DNA from 3 places in the Limnochorda sp. genome. Region 3 is predicted to be linked to each of the others. Evidence: riboswitches for the same ligand, from Rfam matches in the RefSeq annotation. Region 3 holds a riboswitch; each other region holds the start of a gene.
What was found. Region 3 has a riboswitch for cobalamin ahead of FWJ67_RS10345 (ribonucleoside-diphosphate reductase subunit alpha). Riboswitches for the same ligand answer to the same signal wherever they lie in the genome.
Positions count from the first base shown of each region.

Region 1: linked by a shared signal. The riboswitch ahead of FWJ67_RS04155 (ABC transporter substrate-binding protein) and the one ahead of FWJ67_RS10345 (ribonucleoside-diphosphate reductase subunit alpha) in region 3 are both predicted to bind cobalamin.
Region 2: linked by a shared signal. The riboswitch ahead of FWJ67_RS05230 (heme ABC transporter ATP-binding protein) and the one ahead of FWJ67_RS10345 (ribonucleoside-diphosphate reductase subunit alpha) in region 3 are both predicted to bind cobalamin.

Region 1 is NZ_VSCV01000006.1:80,484-87,696, forward strand. It holds gene FWJ67_RS04135 (signal peptidase II) at 1-74, opposite strand, end outside; gene FWJ67_RS04140 (TraR/DksA C4-type zinc finger protein) at 1-783, opposite strand, end outside; gene FWJ67_RS04145 (DUF5665 domain-containing protein) at 809-1,129, opposite strand; gene ileS (isoleucine--tRNA ligase) at 1,188-4,007, opposite strand; gene FWJ67_RS04155 (ABC transporter substrate-binding protein) at 4,359-5,282, opposite strand; cobalamin riboswitch at 5,380-5,581, opposite strand; gene FWJ67_RS04160 (hypothetical protein) at 5,589-5,789, opposite strand; gene mdh (malate dehydrogenase) at 5,978-6,907, shown strand; partial or broken gene FWJ67_RS04170 (TCP-1/cpn60 chaperonin family protein) at 7,010-7,213, opposite strand, start outside.
Region 2 is NZ_VSCV01000009.1:47,251-54,463, reverse strand. It holds gene FWJ67_RS05255 (rod shape-determining protein) at 1-10, opposite strand, end outside; gene radC (RadC family protein) at 49-747, opposite strand; gene FWJ67_RS05245 (Maf family protein) at 782-1,420, opposite strand; gene FWJ67_RS05240 (Mrp/NBP35 family ATP-binding protein) at 1,504-2,583, opposite strand; gene FWJ67_RS05235 (FecCD family ABC transporter permease) at 2,831-3,892, opposite strand; gene FWJ67_RS05230 (heme ABC transporter ATP-binding protein) at 3,889-4,767, opposite strand; cobalamin riboswitch at 4,880-5,065, opposite strand; gene spoIID (stage II sporulation protein D) at 5,114-6,112, opposite strand; gene FWJ67_RS05220 (SPOR domain-containing protein) at 6,109-6,684, opposite strand; gene FWJ67_RS05215 (bifunctional folylpolyglutamate synthase/dihydrofolate synthase) at 6,719-7,213, opposite strand, start outside.
Region 3 is NZ_VSCV01000049.1:4-6,793, forward strand. It holds partial or broken gene FWJ67_RS10335 (glycoside hydrolase family 3 N-terminal domain-containing protein) at 1-481, opposite strand, end outside; gene FWJ67_RS10340 (ribonucleotide-diphosphate reductase subunit beta) at 668-1,717, opposite strand; gene FWJ67_RS10345 (ribonucleoside-diphosphate reductase subunit alpha) at 1,792-4,227, opposite strand; cobalamin riboswitch at 4,408-4,622, opposite strand; gene FWJ67_RS10350 (response regulator) at 4,794-5,486, opposite strand; gene FWJ67_RS10355 (histidine kinase) at 5,483-6,646, opposite strand; partial or broken gene FWJ67_RS10360 (S-adenosylmethionine:tRNA ribosyltransferase-isomerase) at 6,710-6,790, opposite strand, start outside.

The sequences.
Region 1 (7,213 bases), on a different contig from region 3:
CAGGTCCGGATCCATGTCCAGGCCGGCCACCAGCGCCTCGTCCTCCCCATCCGCTTGGGGCCGCCGGTCCCCATGGGGTGTTCCCCGCCGGGTCCGCTCGGCCTCGGGCCGGGGCTCGGGGTAGAGGGCCTCCCAGTCCGTCGCCATATTCCCCCGGAGGTCGGGGATCTCCTCCACGGGCTCGGTCGCCCCTTGGGGCTCCTCCCCCTCGAGAAAGGCGTCATCGAAGTCGACCGCTCCCGGGATGTCCTGGGGCGTGTTGGCCGTCCCGAAGCGGGCCACCTCCTGCCAGACATCCTCCCCTTCCAGCCCCACATCCTCCGGCTCATCCCCGAAGAGCCGGGAGAAGGAGGCGGGCAGGCTCTCCTCCTCCACGGGCCGGGAGCGGGCCGCTTCCGGCGGCTCCTGCTCCATCGCCTCCTGGCAGCTCCGGCACCGCTCCGCGGCGGGCAGGGCCTCCAGCCGCTCCGCCTCAATAGGGCGCCCGCACGCCTGGCAGACACCGTACTCCCCCCGGTCCAGCCGCTCCAGGGCCGCTTCCACCTGGGCGAGCAACCGCCCGGTGGTCTCCCTCAGGGCCAGGTCCTTCCCCCGCTCAAAGGTCTCCGACCCCAGATCGGACGGGTGCTGATCCACCACCGAGAGCTCGGCCAGGCCTTCCCGCAGGGAGTTCTGGCCCATGCCCTCCCGGTTCAGTTGCTCCCAGAGGCTGGCCAGCCGTTCCCGCTCCTTCACGAGGAGCTCCCGGGCCCGCCCTTCATCGATGGGCGCCCGCCTCTCCACCGTTCCCCCTCCTCCACCGGGGGGCTCACCGGCCCACCCGCAGTTCCAGCTCCACGATCCGCACAATGTCGGCGATGATGCCGCTGATCAGGGGCAGGTTGAGGGCGGCCAGCTGGGTCAGGAGGTAGACGATCAGCCCCGTCACCAGGGTGAAGCCGATCCCGATGCCCACGCCCCGAAAAAGACCCCCGCCCAGCTGCCATAAGAGCGCTCGGCGGGGGTTCCGGTAGAGATCGACCAGTTCGGCGATGTGGGCCTCTTCCATGCGCCGGGCGATCCCGCTCACCTGCCGCACCAAGTGCCGGAGGACCGCCTTCCGCTTCCGACGCCGCGCTGGACCTCCCACCGCGTCCCCCCGGGCTTAGGCTCCCCGAAGGGAGCCCGGGGCACGCGGGGGCCGCCGCTCACGAGCCGGCGGGCTCCAGGCTGGCCACCACCGCGGCGCACCGGAGGCAGAGCTCGGGGAAGCGCTGGTCCTGGCCGGTGGTGGGGTGGTTCCGGCGGCACCGGGGGCAGCGGGCGTGGGCGGTCTTGCGCACCTGCACCCCCACCTCCAGCTGGCCCAGCCGGATGGCGGCCGCCTCTGCAGGCGCCGGCCCCTCGTGGAAGCGAACCTCCGAGACCAGGAAGAGCTCGGCCAGATCCCCCAAAGCCTCCAGGCTCGCCTTAAGCTCGCCCGCCTCGGGGGCGAGGTAGAGCTCCACGGACACCTCCCGGCTGCCGCCCACCTCCCGCCGGTCCCGGGCCTCCTCGATGGCCTGGTAGACGGCGTGGCGCAGGTTCAAGAGCTGGTCCCAGGCGGCCTCCTCGCCGGCCTCCAGCTCCAAGCCTGCCTCCTCCTCCACCCCGGGGAAGGTGGCCAGGTGGACGCTGGGCTGGGTCCTGGCCTGTTCGGGCAGGTGCTCCCAGGCCTCGTCGGCGGTGAAGACCAGGATGGGCGCGATGAGCCGGATCAGCCCCGAGACCACCTCATAGAGGACCGTCTGGGCCGCCTGCCGGCTGCGGGCGTCGGCCGCCTCGCAGTAGAGCCGGTCCTTCACCACATCCAGGTAGAAGCCGCCCATCTCCACGGTGCAGAAGCTGTTGACCGCGTGGTAGACCAGGTGGAAGGCATCCTCCTGGTAGGCGCTCCGGACCCGCTCCACCAGCCGCCGGTACCGGTGGAGGGCCCAGCGGTCCAAGGGCTCCAGGCCCTCCCGGGGGACCCGGTGCCGGGCAGGGTCGAAGTCGGCCAGGTTGCCCAGCATGAAGCGGATGGTGTTCCGGATCCGCCGGTAGACGTCGGCCACCTGCTCCAGAATGGCGTCGGAGACCCGCACGTCGCTCTGGTAGTCGCTGGCCGCCACCCAGAGCCGCAGCACATCGGCCCCGTACTTGTCGCAGACCTCCAGGGGCGAGATGGTGTTCCCCAAGGACTTGTGCATGGCCCGCCCCTCGCCGTCCAGCACCCACCCGTGGGTGAGCACCTTCCGATAGGGGGCCTGGCCCCGGGTGGCGACGGCCGTCAAGAGGGAGGACTGGAACCACCCGCGGAACTGGTCGCCGCCTTCCAGGTACAGGTCGGCGGGCCAGCCCAGGCCCCGGTCCTCCAGGACGGCGGCGTGGCTCGCGCCCGAGTCGAACCAGACGTCCATGATGTCCTGCTCCTTGCGGAAGGCATCGCCGCCGCAGTGGGGGCAGCGGAAGCCCTCGGGCAGGATCTCCGACGCCTCGTGGGTGAACCACCCGTCAGACCCTTCCTTCCGGAAGAGGTCGGCCACGGCGGCGATGGTCTCCGGCTCGATGATGGGCTCCTGGCAGGCCTCGCAATAGAAGACGGGGATGGGCACGCCCCAGACCCGCTGGCGGGAGATGCACCAGTCCTGCCGGTCCTTCACCATCTCCCGCATCCGCTCGGCGCCCCAGGCGGGCACCCACTGGACGCCGTCCACCGCGGCCAGGGCCGCCTCCCGGAAGGCGTCGATGGAGGCGAACCACTGGGGCGTCGCCCGGTAGAGGACGGGGTTCTTGCAGCGCCAGCAGTGGGCGTAGGAGTGGACCAGCTGGCCCGCGTGGAGGAGCCGCCCCGCCGCCTGCAGGTCGGCCAGGATCCGCTCGTTCGCCTCCTGGGCCGGGAGCCCCTGGTAACGGGGCTCCTCCCCGGTGAAGCGGCCCCGCTCATCCAAGGGCGCGTACACCTCGAGGCCGTAGCGGAGCCCCACCTCATAGTCCTCCAGGCCGTGGCCGGGGGCGGTGTGGACCGCGCCCGTCCCCTGCTCCAGGGTGACGTGCTCACCCAGGATGAGCGGCGAGGTCTGGTCTTTCAGCGGGTGGCGGGTCACGATCCCCTCCAGCTCCGCCCCCCGCCAGGCCCCTTCCTCCGTCACCGCCTCCCAGCCCAGGTCCTTCTGGACCTCCTCCAGGCGCCCCCGGGCCACCAGGTAGCGGGCCCCCTCGCCCACCCGGACCAGCACGTACTCCAGGTCGGGGTGGAGCGCGATGGCCTTGTTGGCCGGCAGGGTCCAGGGGGTGGTGGTCCAGATGATCACCGCCGCGCCCTCGGGCTCAAAGAGCCCCCGGGCATCCTCCACAGGGAAGGCGACGTAGATGGAGGGCGAGCGGTGGTCCTGGTACTCGATCTCCGCCTCGGCCAGGGCCGTGCGGCACTCGGGGCACCAGTAGACGGGCTTGAGGCCCTTGTAGATGTAGCCCCGGCGGGCCATCTCGCCGAAGACTTCCACCTGCCGGGCTTCGTACTCCGGCGTGAGGGTGAGGTAGGGGTGCTCCCAGTCACCCCAGACCCCGAGCCGCTCGAACTCCTCCCGCTGGACCTCCACAAAGCGGAGCGCGTATTCCCGGCACTTCTGCCGCAGCTCCAGCGGGTCGAGGCTTTCCGGGTCCACCCCCAGTTCCAGCAAGGCAGCCCGCTCGATGGGCAGGCCGTGGGTGTCCCAGCCGGGCACATACGGCGCCCACTCGCCCTCCATGGCGTGGACCCGGACGATGAAGTCCTTCAGAATCTTGTTGAGGGCGGTGCCGATGTGGATGTGGCCGTTGGCGTACGGCGGCCCGTCGTGCAGGACGAAGTCCGGGCCGTCGGGCCGGGCCGCCCGCCGCTGCTCCTGGAGCTTCTGGTAGAGCCGCTGCTCCCGCCAGGCCTCCAGGCGCTGGGGCTCCCGCTTGGCCAGCTGCGCCCGCATGGGAAAGTCAGTCGTCGGCAACTGAACGGTCTTCTGGTAGTCCATGCCTTCCGCCCTCCCGAACAAAAAAAGACCCTCGCCCCTGGGACGAGAGTCCACACTCCCGCGGTACCACCCGGTCTTGGAGCGGTCAGCCGACCGCTCCCACTCGAAAGGGGTAACGGCCCCAACCGGCCCCGCCTACTGAGCCCTAGCCGCCGTTCAGCGGAGCAGCTCCGAGGGGATCTTCGGGACGGGCCCGGAGCCGGCTCCCACCCTCCCGGCTCGCTCGTTCCGGGGAGGCCGCCCCTACTCGCCTCTTCATCGCCATTGGCTCGCCGGGCCGCCTCCTGAGCCCGGCGCCTTACCCAGCCGTCTTCATGTGGCTCCCATTATAGCCACGGCTGGTCCTGCCCGTCAATTGGGCCCCTCCTCCGCCGGGAAGAGCTCCGGGTGGAAGAGCTGGGCCAGGGCCTCCAAGCCGTCGACCAGCCGGGGGCCGGTGATGGTCAGCCAGTCGGGCTCCACCTCGTAGACCCGCCCAGTCTGGATGGCCCGCACCTCTTGCCACGCGGGCCGGGCCAGCACCTCCTCCCGGTACCGGTTGGTGAGGAGGATCACCTCCGGGTCCCGGGCCAGGACGGTCTCCACGCTGTAGGTGGGCCAGGGGGTGGGGGCGTCGAAGGCCAGGTTCCGGCCGCCCGCCCGGGTGACCAGCTCGTCGATGAAGCTTCCGGGGCCGGCGGTCATGAGGGGCTCATGCCACACCTCCACAAAGACCAGAGGCCTCTGGTCGGCAGGCAGGTGACCGGTCCGGGCCTCCACCGCCGCCACCCGTGCCCGCAGGCCCTCCACCAGGGCCTGGGCCGTCTCTTGGTGGCCCGTCATCCGCCCGAGAAGGAGCAGGGTCTCGAAGAGGCTCTCCAGGTCGGGCACGTCCACCGCGAAGACGGGCACGCCCAAGGCCTGCAGCCGCTCCACGTGGGCCCGGACCACCTGCATGTCCCCGACCACCAGATCGGGCTCCAGGCTCAGGAGCCGCTCCAGGTTGACCTGGACCGCGTCGGAGACGACGGGCAGGCGGGCCGCCTCGGGCGGGTAGGTGCTGTACGCGCTCACCCCCACCACCTGCTCCCCTGCTCCGACGGCAAAGAGGTTCTCGGTGATCGACGGCGAGAGGGCCACAATCCGCTGGGGCGGCTGCTCGAAGGTGAACCGCTGCCCCAGCACGTCCTCGACCACGAGCGGTTCTTGGGCGCACGAAGCAGGGGCCCCAAGGAGGGCGAGGGCCCAGACGAGGGTGAGGAGCCCCAGAGCGCGGGCGCCGGATCGGACCAGCATGGCTGCACACCTCCACCAGGCGATGGCAGGCCCGCCACGACCAGCGCCCCGGCCCGGGGCGCGCGCCAGGAAGGACGGCTCGTCCTGGCCCCACGCAGGTGAGCCGGCGGCAGGGGGCAGGTCTCCTGGCTCCCGGATCCTCGGCCTCTGCCCGGCCCTTCCCCGCGGGTGCGAGTGGGCTCGGGCGCCTCCCCGGTCACAGTGGCGGGCCCGCGCGCTTCTCCGGCCGAAGCCGGATGACGACTTCCCTATTCTCCCGGCAGGTCTCCCGGCCGGGCACCCCCCGCCTGCAACGATGGAAGACGATCAGGGCTTCGCTGCCCCGCCAGCCGCCTCCTGCCGGCGGGCCATCCCAGCCTCCTGGGCCTGGAGGGCCGCCTCCAAGCCCTGATCCACCTCCTGGAAGCGGGCCAGGAAGAGCTCGCTGGACCGGTCGGTCTCCAGCAGTTGGAAGAAGGACCGGGCCAGGGCCTCCAGGTCCGGTTGGGGAGGGACCACCCTCCGCATCGCCGCTCGCCTCCTCCGTCGTGTTCCGAATGATGATGACCCTTCCCAATCTTTTCCTGCAAGGTTCGTCCTTCCCCGGGAGAGACCTTCCCCGAGCGAGGCCCATCGATTGATGGGGACTCCAGGAATTGGTACACTGTCCGTGATGCGGCTCTCAACACGGGTGGGCTCGGAACAGGGGGGTTAGGATGGCTCGGAAGAAGATCACCATCGTAGGCGCCGGCAACGTGGGCGCCACCACCGCCCACTGGATCGCTTCCCGGAACCTGGGCGATGTGGTGCTGGTCGATGTGGTGGAGGGACTCCCCCAGGGGAAGGCCCTGGACCTCTTGCAGGCGGGCCCGGTGGCCGGGTTCGACGTGAACGTCATCGGCACCAATAGCTATGAGGACACCCGGGATTCGGACGTGGTGGTGATCACCGCCGGTGTGGCCCGCAAGCCGGGGATGAGCCGGGATGACCTGCTCCAGACCAACTTCAACATCATCCGCAGCGTGGTCGAGCAGGTGGTCCAGTACTCGCCCAACGCCTTCATGATTGTGGTGAGCAACCCCGTCGACGTCATGACCTACGCCGCCTACCGGATCTCGGGGTGGCCCAAGGAGCGGGTCATGGGGATGGCGGGCGTGCTCGACTCTACCCGCTTCCGCACCTTCATCGCCCAGGAGCTGGGCATCTCCGTCAAAGATGTGAGCGCCTTCGTCCTGGGCGGCCACGGCGACGCCATGGTGCCGTTGGTCCGCTACTCCTACGCGGGCGGCATCCCCATCGAGAAGCTCCTGCCCCGGGAGACCATCGACCGAATCGTGGAGCGGACCCGGAAGGGCGGCGGCGAGATCGTCAACCTGCTCAAGACCGGCAGCGCCTTCTACGCCCCGGCCGCATCCACCGCGGACATGGTGGAGGCGATCCTGCGGGATCAGCGCCGCCTCCTGCCGGCCATCGCCTACCTGGACGGCGAGTACGGCGAGCGGGACATTTACGTGGGGGTTCCCGTCATCTTGGGCGGCAAGGGGATCGAGAAGGTGGTGGAGATCGAACTCACCCCCGAGGAGCAGGAGGCCTTCCGCCGCTCGGTTCAGTCGGTGCGGGAGCCGCTCGCCAAGCTCTCCTTCTGACGGTCGGGGTGATCCCCGTCCGGTGTCCCCGCGGCGATGGGATGCCCACAAAAAGACGAGGCGGCCGTTCGGCCGCCTCGTTTCGCGCTCGCCAGGGCGGGCTCAGAAGTCCATGTCGGCCCCGGGCCCAGCGGGCGTCTTCTCCTTCTCGGGAATCTCGGCCACCAGCGCCTCGGTGGTGAGGACCAGGCTGGCGATGCTGGCCGCGTTCTCCAGCGCGGTCCGGGTCACCTTGGCCGGGTCGATGATCCCCGCCTCCATCATGTTCTCCAGCTTCTCGCTGAGGGCGTTGAAGCCGATGCCCCG
Region 2 (7,213 bases), on a different contig from region 3:
CGACACCCATATCTCTGTACCTGCCCAGCATCTTCCGGCCCCTTCCCTCTACCGCTCGAGGAGTCCCTTCGCCCGAAAGCTCACGAAGCCTCCCTGGGCGACGATGATGTGATCGACCACCTCGATCCCCAGGATCTCACCGGCCCGGCAGAGCCGGCGGGTCACCCCAAGATCGGGAGCACTCGGTTCGGGATCGCCACTGGGATGATTGTGGGCCAGGATCACCGACGCCGCGCTCCGCTTGATGGCCTCTTTGAAGACCTCCCGGGGGTGGACCGGCGCTGAGTCCAGCCCCCCGACGGCCACCACATGCTGGTGGATCAGCCGATTCCGGGCATCCAAGAGCAGAACCCGGAACTGCTCCCGGTCCAGGTGGGCCATCTCCACCCGCAAGAAAGCCGCCACCCGTTCAGGACGGTCCAAGGTGATCCGGTGGGGCACCTGCCCCGCCAGGCGGCGGCCCAGCTCCACCGCCGCCCGCACCTGAGCCGCCTTGGCCAGCCCAATGCCGGGGACCGCCCGCAGCTCTTCCACGCTGGCCTCGGCCAGGGACCGCCCGTCCCCGAACTGGACCAGAAGGCGCCGGGCCAGCTCCAAGGCCGACTCGGCCTGGCTCCCCGTCCCCAAGAGGATGGCCAAGAGCTCCTGGTCGCTCAGGGCCTCGGCCCCCAGCCGCTGCAGCCGTTCCCGGGGGCGCAAGGCTTCAGGCAACTCCCGGATGGTCAGACGCCGCCTCGTGGCAGGCAAGAGCGTTTCCTCCTTCACGCTCCCCCTGCGAGGCTCACCGGGCCCCCCTGGCCAGCTCCGCCTGGGCCGCCCGGAGCTCCTCCGCCAGGCGGGCCAGGGGCAACCCCATGACACTGAAGAAGCAGCCCTCAACCCGGCTGACAAAGGAGGCCGCCTGCTCCTGGATGCCGTACGCGCCCGCCTTGTCCATGGGCGCCCCCGTGGCCACGTACGCCTCGATCTCCCGGTCATCCAAGGGGCGGAACCAGACCCGGGTGCTCTCGTGGCCCGTCCGCCGCACCCCGGGCCCGACCAAGGCCAGCCCGGTGTGCACCCAGTGGTGCCGCCCGCTCAACAGCCGGAGCATGGCCACGGCCTCGTCCCGGTCCCGGGGCTTGCCCAGGCTCCGGCCGTCCACGTCCACAACGGTGTCGGCGCCGATGACCAGGCTCTCAGGATGGTCCCGGAAGACGGCCTCCGCCTTGGCCAGGGCCAAGCGTTCCACCCGGATCTCGGGCGGCGCCTCGGGAGCCACCTCATCTTCAGCGACGTTGGCGGGGATCACCTGGAAAGGGACGCCCAACTTCTCCAGCAGCAGCTTCCGGCGGGGAGAGACAGAGGCCAGGATGATCCGGGGCTGCTCCCCGTGCCGAGCGCCTTCTGTCCCCGTAGCCAGGGCGTTATATTCCACCATCTTGCGTGGATCTCCTTGTCTCCTCGTCGTTGCCACAAAAAGGGCTGGGCACCCCTGCCCAGCCCCATCCAGCCCCGCGGGCCTCACCCTTGAGCCGCTTCGACCCGGCCCGGGCTCGGCAGCGCTTCCACCAGTTTCCGGCCCAGGTCCGCGAAGACCTCCCCGATGACCGGATCGGTCAGGGCCGCCGGCGTGCCGACGTCGCCCCCTTCCCGCACGCTGAGGGTCATGGGGATCTTGGCCAGAAGCGGCACCGCCAGCTCCTCCGCCAGCCGCTGGCCGCCCCCTTCTCCGAAGAAGGCCGTCGGCTCGCCGCAGTGCGGGCAGATAAAGGTGGACATGTTCTCCACCACGCCCAGCACCCGCTGCTCCGCCTTCCGGGCCATGTGGGCCGCCCGGCTCGCCACCCCGGAGGCGACCGTCTGGGGCGTGGTCACAATGACCAAGCCGGCCTTGGGCATGAGCCGGGCCACGTCCAGAGCCATGTCGCCCGTGCCCGGCGGCAGGTCGACCAGGAGGTAGTGGGGCTCGCCCCAGAGAACGTCGGCAACGAACTGGTTCAGGACCTTCCCCAGCATGGGCCCCCGCCAGATGATGGGGGTTCCCTCATCGACGAAGTTGCCCATGGAGATGACCTTCACATCGTGGGCGACCATGGGGATGATCTTGCCGTCGACGACGGTGGGCTGCCGGCCCGAAAGGCCAAACATACGCGAGATGCTGAACCCATAAATGTCCGCGTCGAGGAGGCCCACCTCATAGCCCAGCCTGGCCAGGGTGACGGCCAGGTTGGCGGTGATGGTGGACTTGCCCACCCCGCCCTTGCCGCTGGCCACCGCGATGATCTGGGTCTGGGACTCGGGGGCCAGGACGGGCGCCCGTTCCACGGTGTTGTTGAAGAGGTTGGCCCGCTCCTGGGGATCCATCTCCACCAGCTCGACCACCACCTCGCCCACACCGGGCATCCCCGCCAGGCGCTCCTTCACCATGCCCTCGATCACCGCCTGGAGCGGGCAGTTCATGGTGGTCAGCTTGATCTCTACGATGACCCGGTCGCCGTCGGCCTCCACCCGGCCCACCATGCCCAGGTCGCTCAAGGGGCGCCGCAGCTCAGGCTCCCGCAGCTCCCCAACCGCCTTCCGTACCGCCTCCAGATCGACCAACGAAACCCCTCCCTACAGCCTCGGCCGGCCGTTCCCATTCTAATGGTTCCTGGGATCCTTGCCAAGGACGAGGCGCTCTCGGATGGCTGGCTGCCGCGCCTTTCCCATGGGGCTGGGGCTCCTCGCCAGCGGGCGCTGGCTCCACCTTCCCGACTCTGCCGGCCCTTGAGGTCGCCGGGCGAGGAGACCCAGCCCCAGAGGGACCGTGTCGCGACACCCTGGCTCCGGAGACCGGTCGGCCCGCCCCCTACCCCAGCCCAGCCCGGTACCGCCGGAGGAGCCAGAGGAAGAAGGGGACGCCGGCCAGGGCGGTGACCACGCCCACGGGGAGCTCGACGGGGCTGAGGAGCATGCGGGCCAGGGTGTCGCTGGCCACCAGGAGCGCGGCGCCCAGGAGGCCGGCCAACGGAATGAGGAGCCGGTGGTCGGGGCCGGTCACCAGCCGGACCGCGTGGGGCACGATCAGCCCCACAAAGCCGATGACGCCCGCGGCGGAGACGGCGGCCGCGGCCATCACCGACGCGGTGAAGAGCAACCGCCGCTGAACCCGCTCGGGCTCCACCCCCAGGTGGTAGGCCGCGTCCTCGCCCAACAAGAGCACGTTCAGCTCCCGCGCGTGGGCGAGGGCGAGGAGGAGCCCGCCGGCGACGTAGGGAGCCACCTGCCCCACCTCCCGCCAGCCCGCGCTGGCCAGGCTCCCCAGGAGCCAGAAGAGGGCCTTGTCCGCACTCTCCCGGTGGAGGGTGAGGAGGAGGGAGACGATGGCCGAACAGAAGGCGGAGACGGCCACGCCCGCCAGGAGGAGGGCCGTGAGGGGGGCCCGGTCGCCCACCCGGGCCAGGCGGTAGACGGTCACCACCGCCGCCAGGGCGAAGAGGAGGGCGACGGCGGGCACCGTGTGGTCGCTCAGCCAGGGCACGGCCGGGGCAAGGGTGACGGCCAGGACGGCCCCCACGGACGCGCCGCCCGAAACGCCCAGGATGTAGGGGTCGGCCATGGGGTTGCGGAAGAGCCCCTGCAGGGTGGTGCCCGCCACCCCCAGGGCGCCTCCGATGAGGACACCCAAGACCACCCGCGGCAGGCGGACCTGGAAGAAGATCACCTCGTAGCTGGCTGGCCACGTGGGCTCGAGCCGGAGCCACCCCAGGCGCCGCAGGGTCATCTGGGCCAGGGTGCCCGGGCCGATGGCGGCAGGCCCCAAAGCCAGCGCGGTGATGGCGGCGCCGGCCAGGATGGCCAGGGCCAAGGCAACGGCGACGGCGGGGCTGGGGCTGAGCCTGGGGCGCGGCTGAAGATCGGCCGGTGTCACGCCGTTCCCTCCTGGGCGGCCCCAGGGGCCTGGACGGTGCCGCCCGCCTCGCCGCCTTCCAGCGGGAGGAGGTGGACGGCCGGGGTCTCCACCGCCGGATGACGGCCCAACATCACCCGGGTTCCGTAGACTGCTTCCAGGATGGGAACGGCCAGCACCTGGGCCGGCGGGCCATCGGCCACCACCCGGCCCCCGGCCAGGAGGACCAGGCGGGGGGCGTAAAGGCTGGCCAGGTTCAGGTCGTGGAGGACGGCCACCACCGTCACCCCTTCCTCCCGGCAGAGGCGGGCCAAGAGGTCCAAAACCTCCACCTGGTGGCCGATGTCCAAGTGGCTCGTGGGCTCATCCAGGAGGAGGAGCTGGGGCTCCTGGGCCAGGGCCCGGGCCAGGACCACCCGCTGGCGCTCGCCCGCGGAGAGCTGGTTGAAGGGCCGTCCCGCCAGGTGGACCACCCCCGCCCGGCCCATCGCCTCCCGGACCTTCCGGCGATCGGCGGGCCCTTCCCGCTGGAAGCGCCCCAGGTGGGGCGTCCGGCCCATGGCGACCACCTGTTCCACCGGAAGGGCGAACGGCGCCGGCTCTTCCTGGGCGACCACCGCCACCCGGCGGGCCAGCGCGGGAACGGACCACTGGGCCAAGGGCCGGCCCCACAGGTGGATCTCGCCACCCCAGGAGGGGAGGCGCCCGGTGATGGCCCGCAAGAGGGTGGACTTGCCTGAACCGTTGGGACCGATGAGGGCCACCAACTCGCCCCGCTGGACGACCAGGGAGAGGTCGTGTAAGACGGTGGTGCCGCCGTACCCGGCGGTCAGCCGGCGGATGGCCACGAGCGGCCGGTCGGGCGTGAGGCGTTGGTCCTGGAAGGTCTGGCGCACCGGGATCCCTCTTTCCGCGCGCCCTCAAGAGAAAACCCGGCCTGCAAGCCGGGGGAAGGAACCAGGGCCCGACGGGATCCGGCTCAGACGGTTCCCCCATCCCTCGGAGGGCGTCGTCTGATGGGCGCGTGGCAGGTCTCCTGGCTCCCGGATCATCGCCAGCCCTCACCTTCCCCAGCTCCAGCCAGGTGGTCTGTCGAGGGGGGCTCCCCGGTCACAGTGGCGGGGCCGCTCGGGATTCCCACCCGATTCCCTATTCTCCGCCCCGGAGGGCGGCACCCCGCGCCCGTCTTCCATGCTCTTGTCCATCATACGGCCGGTCCCCCGGCCCGTCAATGGACCCCCGTCACCGGCCCCCTCCGTCGCCCGGCCAGGTGGTGAGCACCGTTCCCGGATAGTAGTGGGCCAGGATCTCCCGATAGGTCCGGCCGGCCCGGGCCAGCCCGTCCGCCCCGTACTGGGACATGCCCACGCCGTGCCCGTAGCCCCGCAGCAGGAATCGGGCGCCGTTCCCCTCCCAGATCACCTCGAACCACGTCGAGGGCAAGCCCAGGGCCTCCCGGATCTGGCGTCCCGTGTAGATCCGAGAGCCGTACTGGACCCGTTCCACCCGGCCCGAGGGGTACCGGCTCAGCACGAAGAGCGGCGGCTCCTCGCCCCGCCACTCCAAGGGACCCAGGCGGCCCGCCAGTTGGGCCCGATCGATGAACCGCTCCGTCTGGGCGTAGGGGCCCCGGGCGCCGTAGGGGTCGTAAAGGCTGACCAGGTACGGCAGCGCCTCCCGCCAGACGTTCTCCGACGCCTCGGTCTGGCCGCCGCTGGTGGAGTGGTACGCGGCAAAGATGGGCTCGCCCTGGTAGGTGAGGATCTCGCCCTCGGTCGCCAGGACCGCCTCGGCGATCTTCCGCCAGGCGAAGGGATACCGCCACCAGCCCCAGCGGCGCCGCAACGCCTCCTGGGAGCTCCACGCCTGGTCCCGGGAGGCCTGGTCGGTCAGGGCCGTCCCGTCGGTGGCCCTGGGTTGGACGAGGCTCCGCACCGCCAGGGTCCGGGCGGCGACGGCCTGGGCCTTCAGCGCCTCAGGATGGAAGGTGACGGGCATCTCCGCGGCCACCACCCCGGCCACGTAAAGCTCCAGGGGGATGGCCTCCACCTGGCCCAGGTCGCTCCGCCAGAGGGCGACCGGCGGTCCCTCCAAGGGTGGCAGGGGCGGCCAGAGCGCGGTGAAGACGGCCAGCCCCAGGCCCAGCAGGAGGCCGGCCAGGGCCACCCACCCGTAGACCGACCGGGAGGCCCGGCGGGCGGCCGCTCGCAGGCGGACGGTGGTGTTGGCCAGGCGGCTCATGGCGATCGCTGGATGAACGCGTCCGGGTAGCCCGCCGCGCGCAGGGCCTCCAGACGGGCGGCCGCCCCCGCCTCGCTGCGGAAGGCGCCCGCCTGGACCCGGTAGGGCGGGCCCGATGTGATGCTGGCCTCGAAGCCCTGGGCCTGCAGCTGCTCCACCAGCGCTTGGGCCCGGTCCCGATCCATGAAAGCCCCGACCTGCACCCGGTAGAGGCCGCCGGAGCTCTCTCCGCTCCCGCTGGACGGCGCCGACGAGGCCGGCGCCGGGGCCGGGGCGCTCGACGACGGGGCACTCGAGGAAGAGGTGGTTGAGGCGGGCCGCTCCTGAGTCCGGGCCGCGGGCGTGGTGGCCGGACTGCTGACGGCCACCGAGGATGGCGGCGGCGGTGAAGAGACCAGGGTCTCCCCCACCGACGGCTGGGGCATGGTCAACAGCGAGATCAGGTAGTAGCCCAGGCCGTATCCGATGGCCAAGGCCACCAAACCGACCAAGGCCACCTGCAGGCGGAAGGGAATCCCCCGACGTTTGGGCCGCCGCACCCGCCGGGTCGCCCCGTCGCGTTCACCTCTCATGCCTGTTCCCCCCGCCTCTTACTTCCCTAGCCGGTCAGGCGCTCCTGCCGTGGAACCATCTTTCCCCCGAGGCCAGCCGGGCCTTCACCTCGCCCACCAGATAGAGGGAGCCGCAAAGGCAAATCCAGTCGCGGGGCCCCCGCACCCGGTGGGCCTGGCGGAGCGCAGCCACGGGATCGGCGACGGTCCAGACCTGGGAACAGTGAGCCCGGGCGGCCGCGGCGATCCGTTCGGGCGCCAGCGGAGGCAGGCGGCCCTGCCCCGTTTGGGTGACCACCACCCCCGCGGCCAGGGGGGCCAAGGCCGCCAGCATGGCATCCACCGGCTTGTCTTCCATGCAGCTGAAGACCAGGTAGAGGGAAGGCCTCTCCCCCTCCCCGGCCCCGGGGCCGAAGCAGGGAGCCAGGGCCTGGGCCAGCGCCCGGGCCCCTTCAGGGTTGTGGGCCCCGTCGAGGATGAGCCGTCCCGGGACGATCTCGAACCGCCCGGGCCAGCGCAAGCCCCGCCAGCCCTCCTCCAGCCAGCGGAC
Region 3 (6,790 bases):
CGACCAGCACGTCGGTGCTCATCCGGTGAAGCTCCTGGTTGTTCAGCGCGAAGTGCTTGAGGGAGACCCCAACCCCTTGGCTCTGGACGCCCTGGATCCAGGCGGCGGCCATTTTGCCGGCCAGGTAGGGGTCCTCGCTGAAGTACTCGAAGTTCCGGCCGCAGAGCGGGTTCCGCTTCATGTTCACCCCCGGCCCCAGGAGGACGTTGATGCCCTGCTGGACCGCTTCCTTGCCCAGGGCCTCCCCCATCTCCCGGACCAGGTCCAGATCCCAGGTGGACGCCACGGCGCTGGCCGTGGGGAAGCAGGTGGCCGGCTGGCTCGCGTGGATCCCCAGGTGATCGCCCTGCTCGGAGACCTGCTTCCGCAGGCCGTGGGGCCCGTCGGCCAGGAAGAGGGACGGGATGCCGTGCTGGGGCATGGCCTTGGTCGTCCAGGTGCTGGCCCCCGAACAGAGCTGGATCTTCTCCTCCAGGGTCATGCGCGCGATCCGGTCCTTGTGGCGAAGCACCCTGTCCCCTCCTTCCGGTGGTGGCTCCCACTCCATTCTTTCGCCCCGGGGGTCGGCTCCCCTGGGGACCAGCCCCGCCCGGAACCGAGTCCCCCGCCCGCCTGGATCCAGCCCGCGGCCGGTGACACCTGCCGTCAGGCCCAGCCCACAGCCGCCTCAATCCCACTGGAGGGTGGCCGCGCTCCGGTACTCGGTCACCCGGCTTTCGAAAAAGTTCTTCTCCTTGGAGAGGTCGATGGTCTCCGCCATCCAGGGGAAGGGGTTGGCCGAGCCGTACTGAGCGGGCAGCCCCAGCCGCTCCAGCCGGCGGTCGGCGATGGACTGGACGTACTCGCGGAACATGGGGGCGGTGAGGCCCATGACGCCCTGGGGCAGCACCTCCTCCGCGTACCGGACCTCCAGCTCCACCGCCCGGCGGATCGTCTCGATCACCCGCTGCTGGAAGGCGGGCGTCCACAGCTCGGGGTTCTCCGCCTTGATGCCGTTGATCAGGTCCACGCCGAAGGCGAGGTGGACCGTCTCGTCCCGCAGGATGTACTGGAACTGCTCACCGATGCCCGTCATCCGGTTCCGCCGGTGGAGGGAGAGGATCATGGCAAACCCTGAGTAGAAGAAGATCCCCTCCATGATGACGTAGTAGCCGATCAGGTTCTCGAGGAACGTCTGGGCGCCGGCCAGGGTGTCGGTGCGGAAGCCAGGGTCCAGGACCGCGGCTGTCAGCTCCATCTCGAAGGCGTCCTTGGCGTGGATGACGGGAATCTCCCGGTACATGTTGAAGACCTCCCGCTCATCCAGCCCCAAGCTCTCCACGATGTAGTGGAAGGCGTGGGTGTGGACCGCCTCCTCAAAGGCCTGGCGGAGCAGGTACTGGCGGCACTCGGCGTTGGTCACGTGGCGGAAGATGGCCAGGATGATGTTGTTGGCCACCAGGCTCTCCGCGGTGGAGAAGAAGCCCAGGTTGCGGAGGATCATGTGCCGCTCGGCCTCCGACAGGGCCCCGCTCCGCCAGAGCTCAATGTCCTGGGCCATGGGTACCTCGTTGGGCATCCAGTGGTTGGCGCAGCCCGTCAGGTAGTACTCCCAGGCCCACTGGTACTTGAGGGGCATCAGCTGGTTCACATCAACGGTCTCGCAGTTGATGAGACGCTTCTCCGAGGCGTCAAAGCGCCGACCCGGCACGAAGGGACGGTTCTCAGCGCCGCTCATCAGGCTTCACCCTCCCGGACCACCATGTTTCGATCACCCCACGGCGGCTCCGACCCGCCTCCATCCCTGAACCTTTACTGGCAGACCTCACAGCCGGCCCCCTCCTCCTCGGGACCGTCCGTCCCCGGGGCGACCCCCAGGCCTGCGGCGGGGCCCGGGGCGAGCTGGCTCGCCTCCCGCCGCCAGCGGGGCGCGCCCACCAGCCGGTGCTCCTGAATGGTCGACTTTTCCACCTGGGAGGCCCCCAAGGTCCGCAGGTAGTAGGTGGTCTTCAGCCCCTTCCGCCAGGCGAGCCGGTACATCTCGTCCAGCTTCCGGCCGCTGGGCTCGGCGAGGTAGAGGTTGAGGGACTGGCCCATGTCGATCCACTTCTGCCGCCGGGCGGCCGCCTCGATGAGCCAGCGGGGGTCAATCTCGAAGGCGGTCCGGAAACGCTCCTTCACCTCGGGCGGGATCCGCTCGATGGGCGCCAGGATGCCGTCGTAGAGGACCAGCGCCTCCACCATCTCTTCATCCCAGAGGCCCCGGGCCCGGAGCTCCTCCACCAGGTAGGGGTTGACCACGGCGAAATCACCCGAAAGGTTGGTCTTGGTGTAGAGGAGCCGGTAGTCGGGCTCAATGGACTGGGAGACGCCCAGGATGTTGGAGATGGTGGCGGTGGGCGCAATGGCGAGGACGTTGCTGTTCCGCATGCCGTACCGCCGGACCGCCTCCCGCACCGGCGTCCAGTCCAGCCGTCCGCCCCGCGGCACCTCCACAGGCACCCCCCGCTCCGCCTCCAGCCGCTCCAGGGTGTCCTGGGGCAAGAGCCCCTGGGACCAGGCGGAGCCGGCGTAACTTGGATACGGGCCCCGTTCCCGGGCCAGGTGGGCCGAGGCCAAGATGGCGTGGTAGGCGATGGTCTCCATGCTCTCGTCCGCGAAGGCCATGGCCGCCTCGGACCCATAGGGGATCTGCAGCTTGTGAAGCGCGTCCTGGAAGCCCATGATACCCAGGCCGATGGGGCGGTGGCGCAGGTTGGACCGGCGGGCCGCCTCGATGGGGTAGAAGTTGATGTCGATGACGTTGTCCAGCATCCGCACCGCCGTGGTCACTGTTTCCCGGAGAGCCTCCTCATCCAGCCGGCCCTCCCGGACGTGCCAGGCCAGGTTGATGGACCCCAGGTTGCAGACGGCCACCTCATCGGGGCTGGTGTTGAGAAGGATCTCGGTGCAAAGGTTGGAGCTGTGGATGACGCCGGCGTGGGCCTGGGTGTTCCGCAGGTTGGCCGCATCCTTGAAGGTGATCCAGGGGTGGCCCGTCTCGTAGAGCATCCCGAGCATCCGCCGCCAGAGCTCCCGGGCCTTCACCCGCTTGACGTGGGTGAGCTTACCCCGGTCGGCCATGGCCTCGTAGGCCAGGTAGCGCTCCTCGAAGGCCCGGCCGTAGAGGTCGTGGAGGTCGGGCACGTCGCTGGGGCTGAAGAGGGTCCACTCCCCGTCGGCCTCCACCCGCTTCATGAAGAGGTCGGGGATCCAGTGGGCGGTGTGCATGTCGTGGGTCCGCCGGCGCTCATCCCCCGTGTTCCGGCGGAGCTGCATGAAGTCTTCCAGGTCCAAGTGCCACGTCTCCAGGTAGGCGCAGACGGCCCCCCGCCGCTTGCCGCCCTGGTTGACGGCGATGGCCGTGTCGTTGGCCACCTTCAGAAAGGGGATCACCCCTTGGCTCCGGCCGTTGGTCCCCCGGATATGGCTCCCCAGGGCCCGTACGGGGGTCCAATCGTTGCCCAGGCCCCCGCTCCACTTGGAGAGCATGGCGTTGTTGTAGATCCCCATGAAGATGCTGTGGAGGTCGTCTTCGATGGTGGTGAGGAAGCAGGAGGACAGCTGCGGGTGGACGGTGCCGGCGTTGAAGAGGGTGGGGCTCGAGGGGCAGAAGCGGAAGGTGGACATCAGCTCGTAGAACTGGATGGCCCGGCGGGTGGGGTCATCCTCGTTGAGGGCCAGACCCATGGCCACCCGCATCCAGAAGAGCTGGGGCGTCTCCAGGCGGCGCTCGCCCTCATGGATGAAGTAGCGGTCGTAGAGGGTCTGGAGGCCCAGGTAGCTGAAGAGTTGGTCCCGCTCGGGGCGGAGGGCCCGGGCGAGCCGGTCCAGGTCGAAGCGGAGGAGGTCCGGGCTGACCCGCCCGATCCGGACCCCGTACTGGACGGCGTTCTGGAAGAGCGCCGGGTACCGGGCCCGCACCTCATCGAAGGCCAGGGGCTCCCCCCTCATCTCCAGACCCAACGCCTCGTGGTAGACGATGTCGAGGAGCAGGCGGGCGGCCACCCGGGCGTAGTTGGGCTCGCGCACGATGAGTGCCCGGGCAGCGTACACCTGGGCCCAGCGCTGCTCCCGGGGGGAGAGGCCGGGCAGCCCCGTGCCGGCCGCGGCCTGGGCCAGCGTCTCCAAGGAGACATGTTCAATCCCGGCCACGGCCCACGCCAGCTCCGGGGCCGGCGACGAAGCACCTCGGTGGACGGCAGACATGAAGAAAGCCTCCCTCTCGTGTGGCTGGCACCCGAGGGAAGGCAAGGCGGAAGAGCGGGAACGGGCGCCCCGTGGCCGGGAAGCAGGCCAACCCGCGGGCACGCCGCCAGCGTCCGGCAGGGCCACGAACGCCTCGCACGCCCTTGCTGCCTTACCCTCGAAGGCGCAAGGTGAACCTCGCCACTGGCGAGGGCAATCGGCAGGTCTTCGGACTTGCAGGCAGTGGCGCTTCCCGAAGGGCGCCGAACCTACTAGCCGTCGCTTCCCAGGCCTCTGGCGGCCCAGTGCCCATGACGGCGTTCGTTCCTGCTCACCGCTGCGGGGCAGTCCCGGATTCGCACCGGGTTCCCTCTTCGCCCGAGCCGGTCTGGGGGACCGGCCCAGGACCGATTGCAGGCCCAATATACAGTAGATGGTAATGGTTGTCAACCCTACACCTTGTGTTTTCCGTTCCCGCGGAGGCGGGCGCGCCTCCCGTCCGCCGGTCCTGCCCACCGGCGAGTCATCTCAGGGGCTCGTCCCCCGCGGATGGTCCAGGTCCTGCCCAGAGCTTGGAGCCGGCCCGCTCAGCCCTCCTCCAAGGGAACGCCGGGCCCAGGCTCCGCGACGAGCCCGTGCTTCAGCGCGTAGACCGCAGCCTGGGTCCGGTCCTGGAGCCCCAACTTGCTCAAGATGCTGCTTACGTGGGTCTTCACGGTGGTCTCGGTGATGGCCAGCGCCGCCCCGATCTCCTTGTTGCTCAGGCCCCGGGTGAGGAGGGTGAGCACCTCCAGCTCCCGGGGGGTGAGGGAGGAGGCGGCCGCGGCCGGGTGACCCGGCGGCTGGCCCACCTGGAGCATGAGTGCCTGGGCCACCCGGGGGTGGAGGCGGGCCTCGCCCCGGTGGACGGCCCGGATGGCCTCCACCAAGACGTCGGGAGCCACATCCTTCAAGAGGTAGCCGGCCGCGCCGGCCTGGATGGCGGGCACCACCCGATCCTGCTCCGCGAAGCTGGTGAGAACGATCACCTTGGTGCCGGGGGAGCGGCGCTGCACCTCCCGGGTGGCGGCCACCCCGTCCATCCCGGGCAGCACCAGGTCCATAAGGACCACGTCCGGCTGCAGGCGTTCCACCGCTTCCAGCGCGGTCTCGGCGTCCGTCGCTTCGCCCACCACCTGGATCTCTTCTTCCGTTTCGAGAAAGAAGCGCAGGCCCCGGAGGACCACCGCATGGTCATCGACCAGGAGGACCGTGATGGGCCGCCCGCTCCCTTGGGTCATGGCGCTTCACCTCCGCCCTCCGACGCCGCTGGGAGGGGGATGATGGCCCGCACTTCCGTGCCGCCTCCCCGCCGGCTCCGGACGGTCACATCGCCCCCCAGGGACTGGGCCCGCTCCCGCATGCCGATGAGGCCGAAACCGCCCGAAGCGCCGGCAGCCCGGGCCTGAAAGCCCACGCCCCGATCCCGCACCGTGAGGGTGACCATCTCCCGGTCCAGCCCGTACTCGACCTGCACCTGGTCCACACCCGCGTGGCGCCGCACGTTGTTCAGCGCCTCCTGCCCGATCCGCCAGAGGGCCTCCTCCACCGCCTGGGGCACGGCGCCTCCGCCCGTCACGGCAACCTCCACCGTGAGGCCCAGGCGGGCGCCGTACTGGGTCAGGGCGGTGATCAGGCCTTGTTCGAGGCCTTCAGGGCGGAGTTGCCAGATGAGGGAGCGCATGGCCTGCAAGGACTCCTGGGCCAGGGCCTGGATCTCCTCGAGGGCCCGGGCCGCCTCCTCAGGGTCCCGGTGGATCAGCTTGCGGGCGCCCTGGGCCAGCAGGTTCAGGGAGAAGAGGGACTGGGAGATGGAGTCGTGGAGATCCCGGGCCAGGCGGTTCCGCTCTTCGAGGCGGGCCTGGTCCCGCTGGGCCTGGAGGAGGCGGACGCGCGCGATGGCCGTGCCGATTTGGAGGGCGACGGACTCGAGCAAGGCCAGCTCTTGCGGGGAGAAGTGCCGCTTCTCTGGGTGGGCCACGTTGAGCAGGCCGAACCGGACGCTGCCGGAGGCGAGGGGCACCGTCGCATGGTGGCTGATCTGGTGGGTCTCGCCCCACTGGCGCCGGCGGGCCTCGTCCAGGCGCTTGCATTCCATGGTGTTGGCCGCCCGCTCCAGCCCGCCCCCCCAGTACGCATCGAGGCACCAACACCCGCCCCGGCTCATGGGGCGCTTCGCGTCCCGGCAGAGGGCGGGCGGGAGCCCGTGATCGGCGATGAGCCGGTAGGCCCGGGGGCCGGGCCCGGTGAGAAAGATCCAACCCGTGGTGAAGCCCAACGCCTCCAGCACCTTGGGGAGGACACCCTGGAGCATGGGCTCCAGGTCGGTGGCCTCGTTCAGGGTCTCCGCGATGGTCTTCAGGGCCAGAAGCTCCCGGGTCCGGGCCTCGTTCGCATCCATGCTGATCGTCCCCCGTCCGCCCACGCCAGAAGGCGAGCCCGCGCGACGCACCGAATGCACGGCTCACAGAATGAGGTGGACGTCGCCGAACTCATGCCACAGATAGCCCAGGGCCATCGCCTCCCCGTACGCCTGGAAGATCGC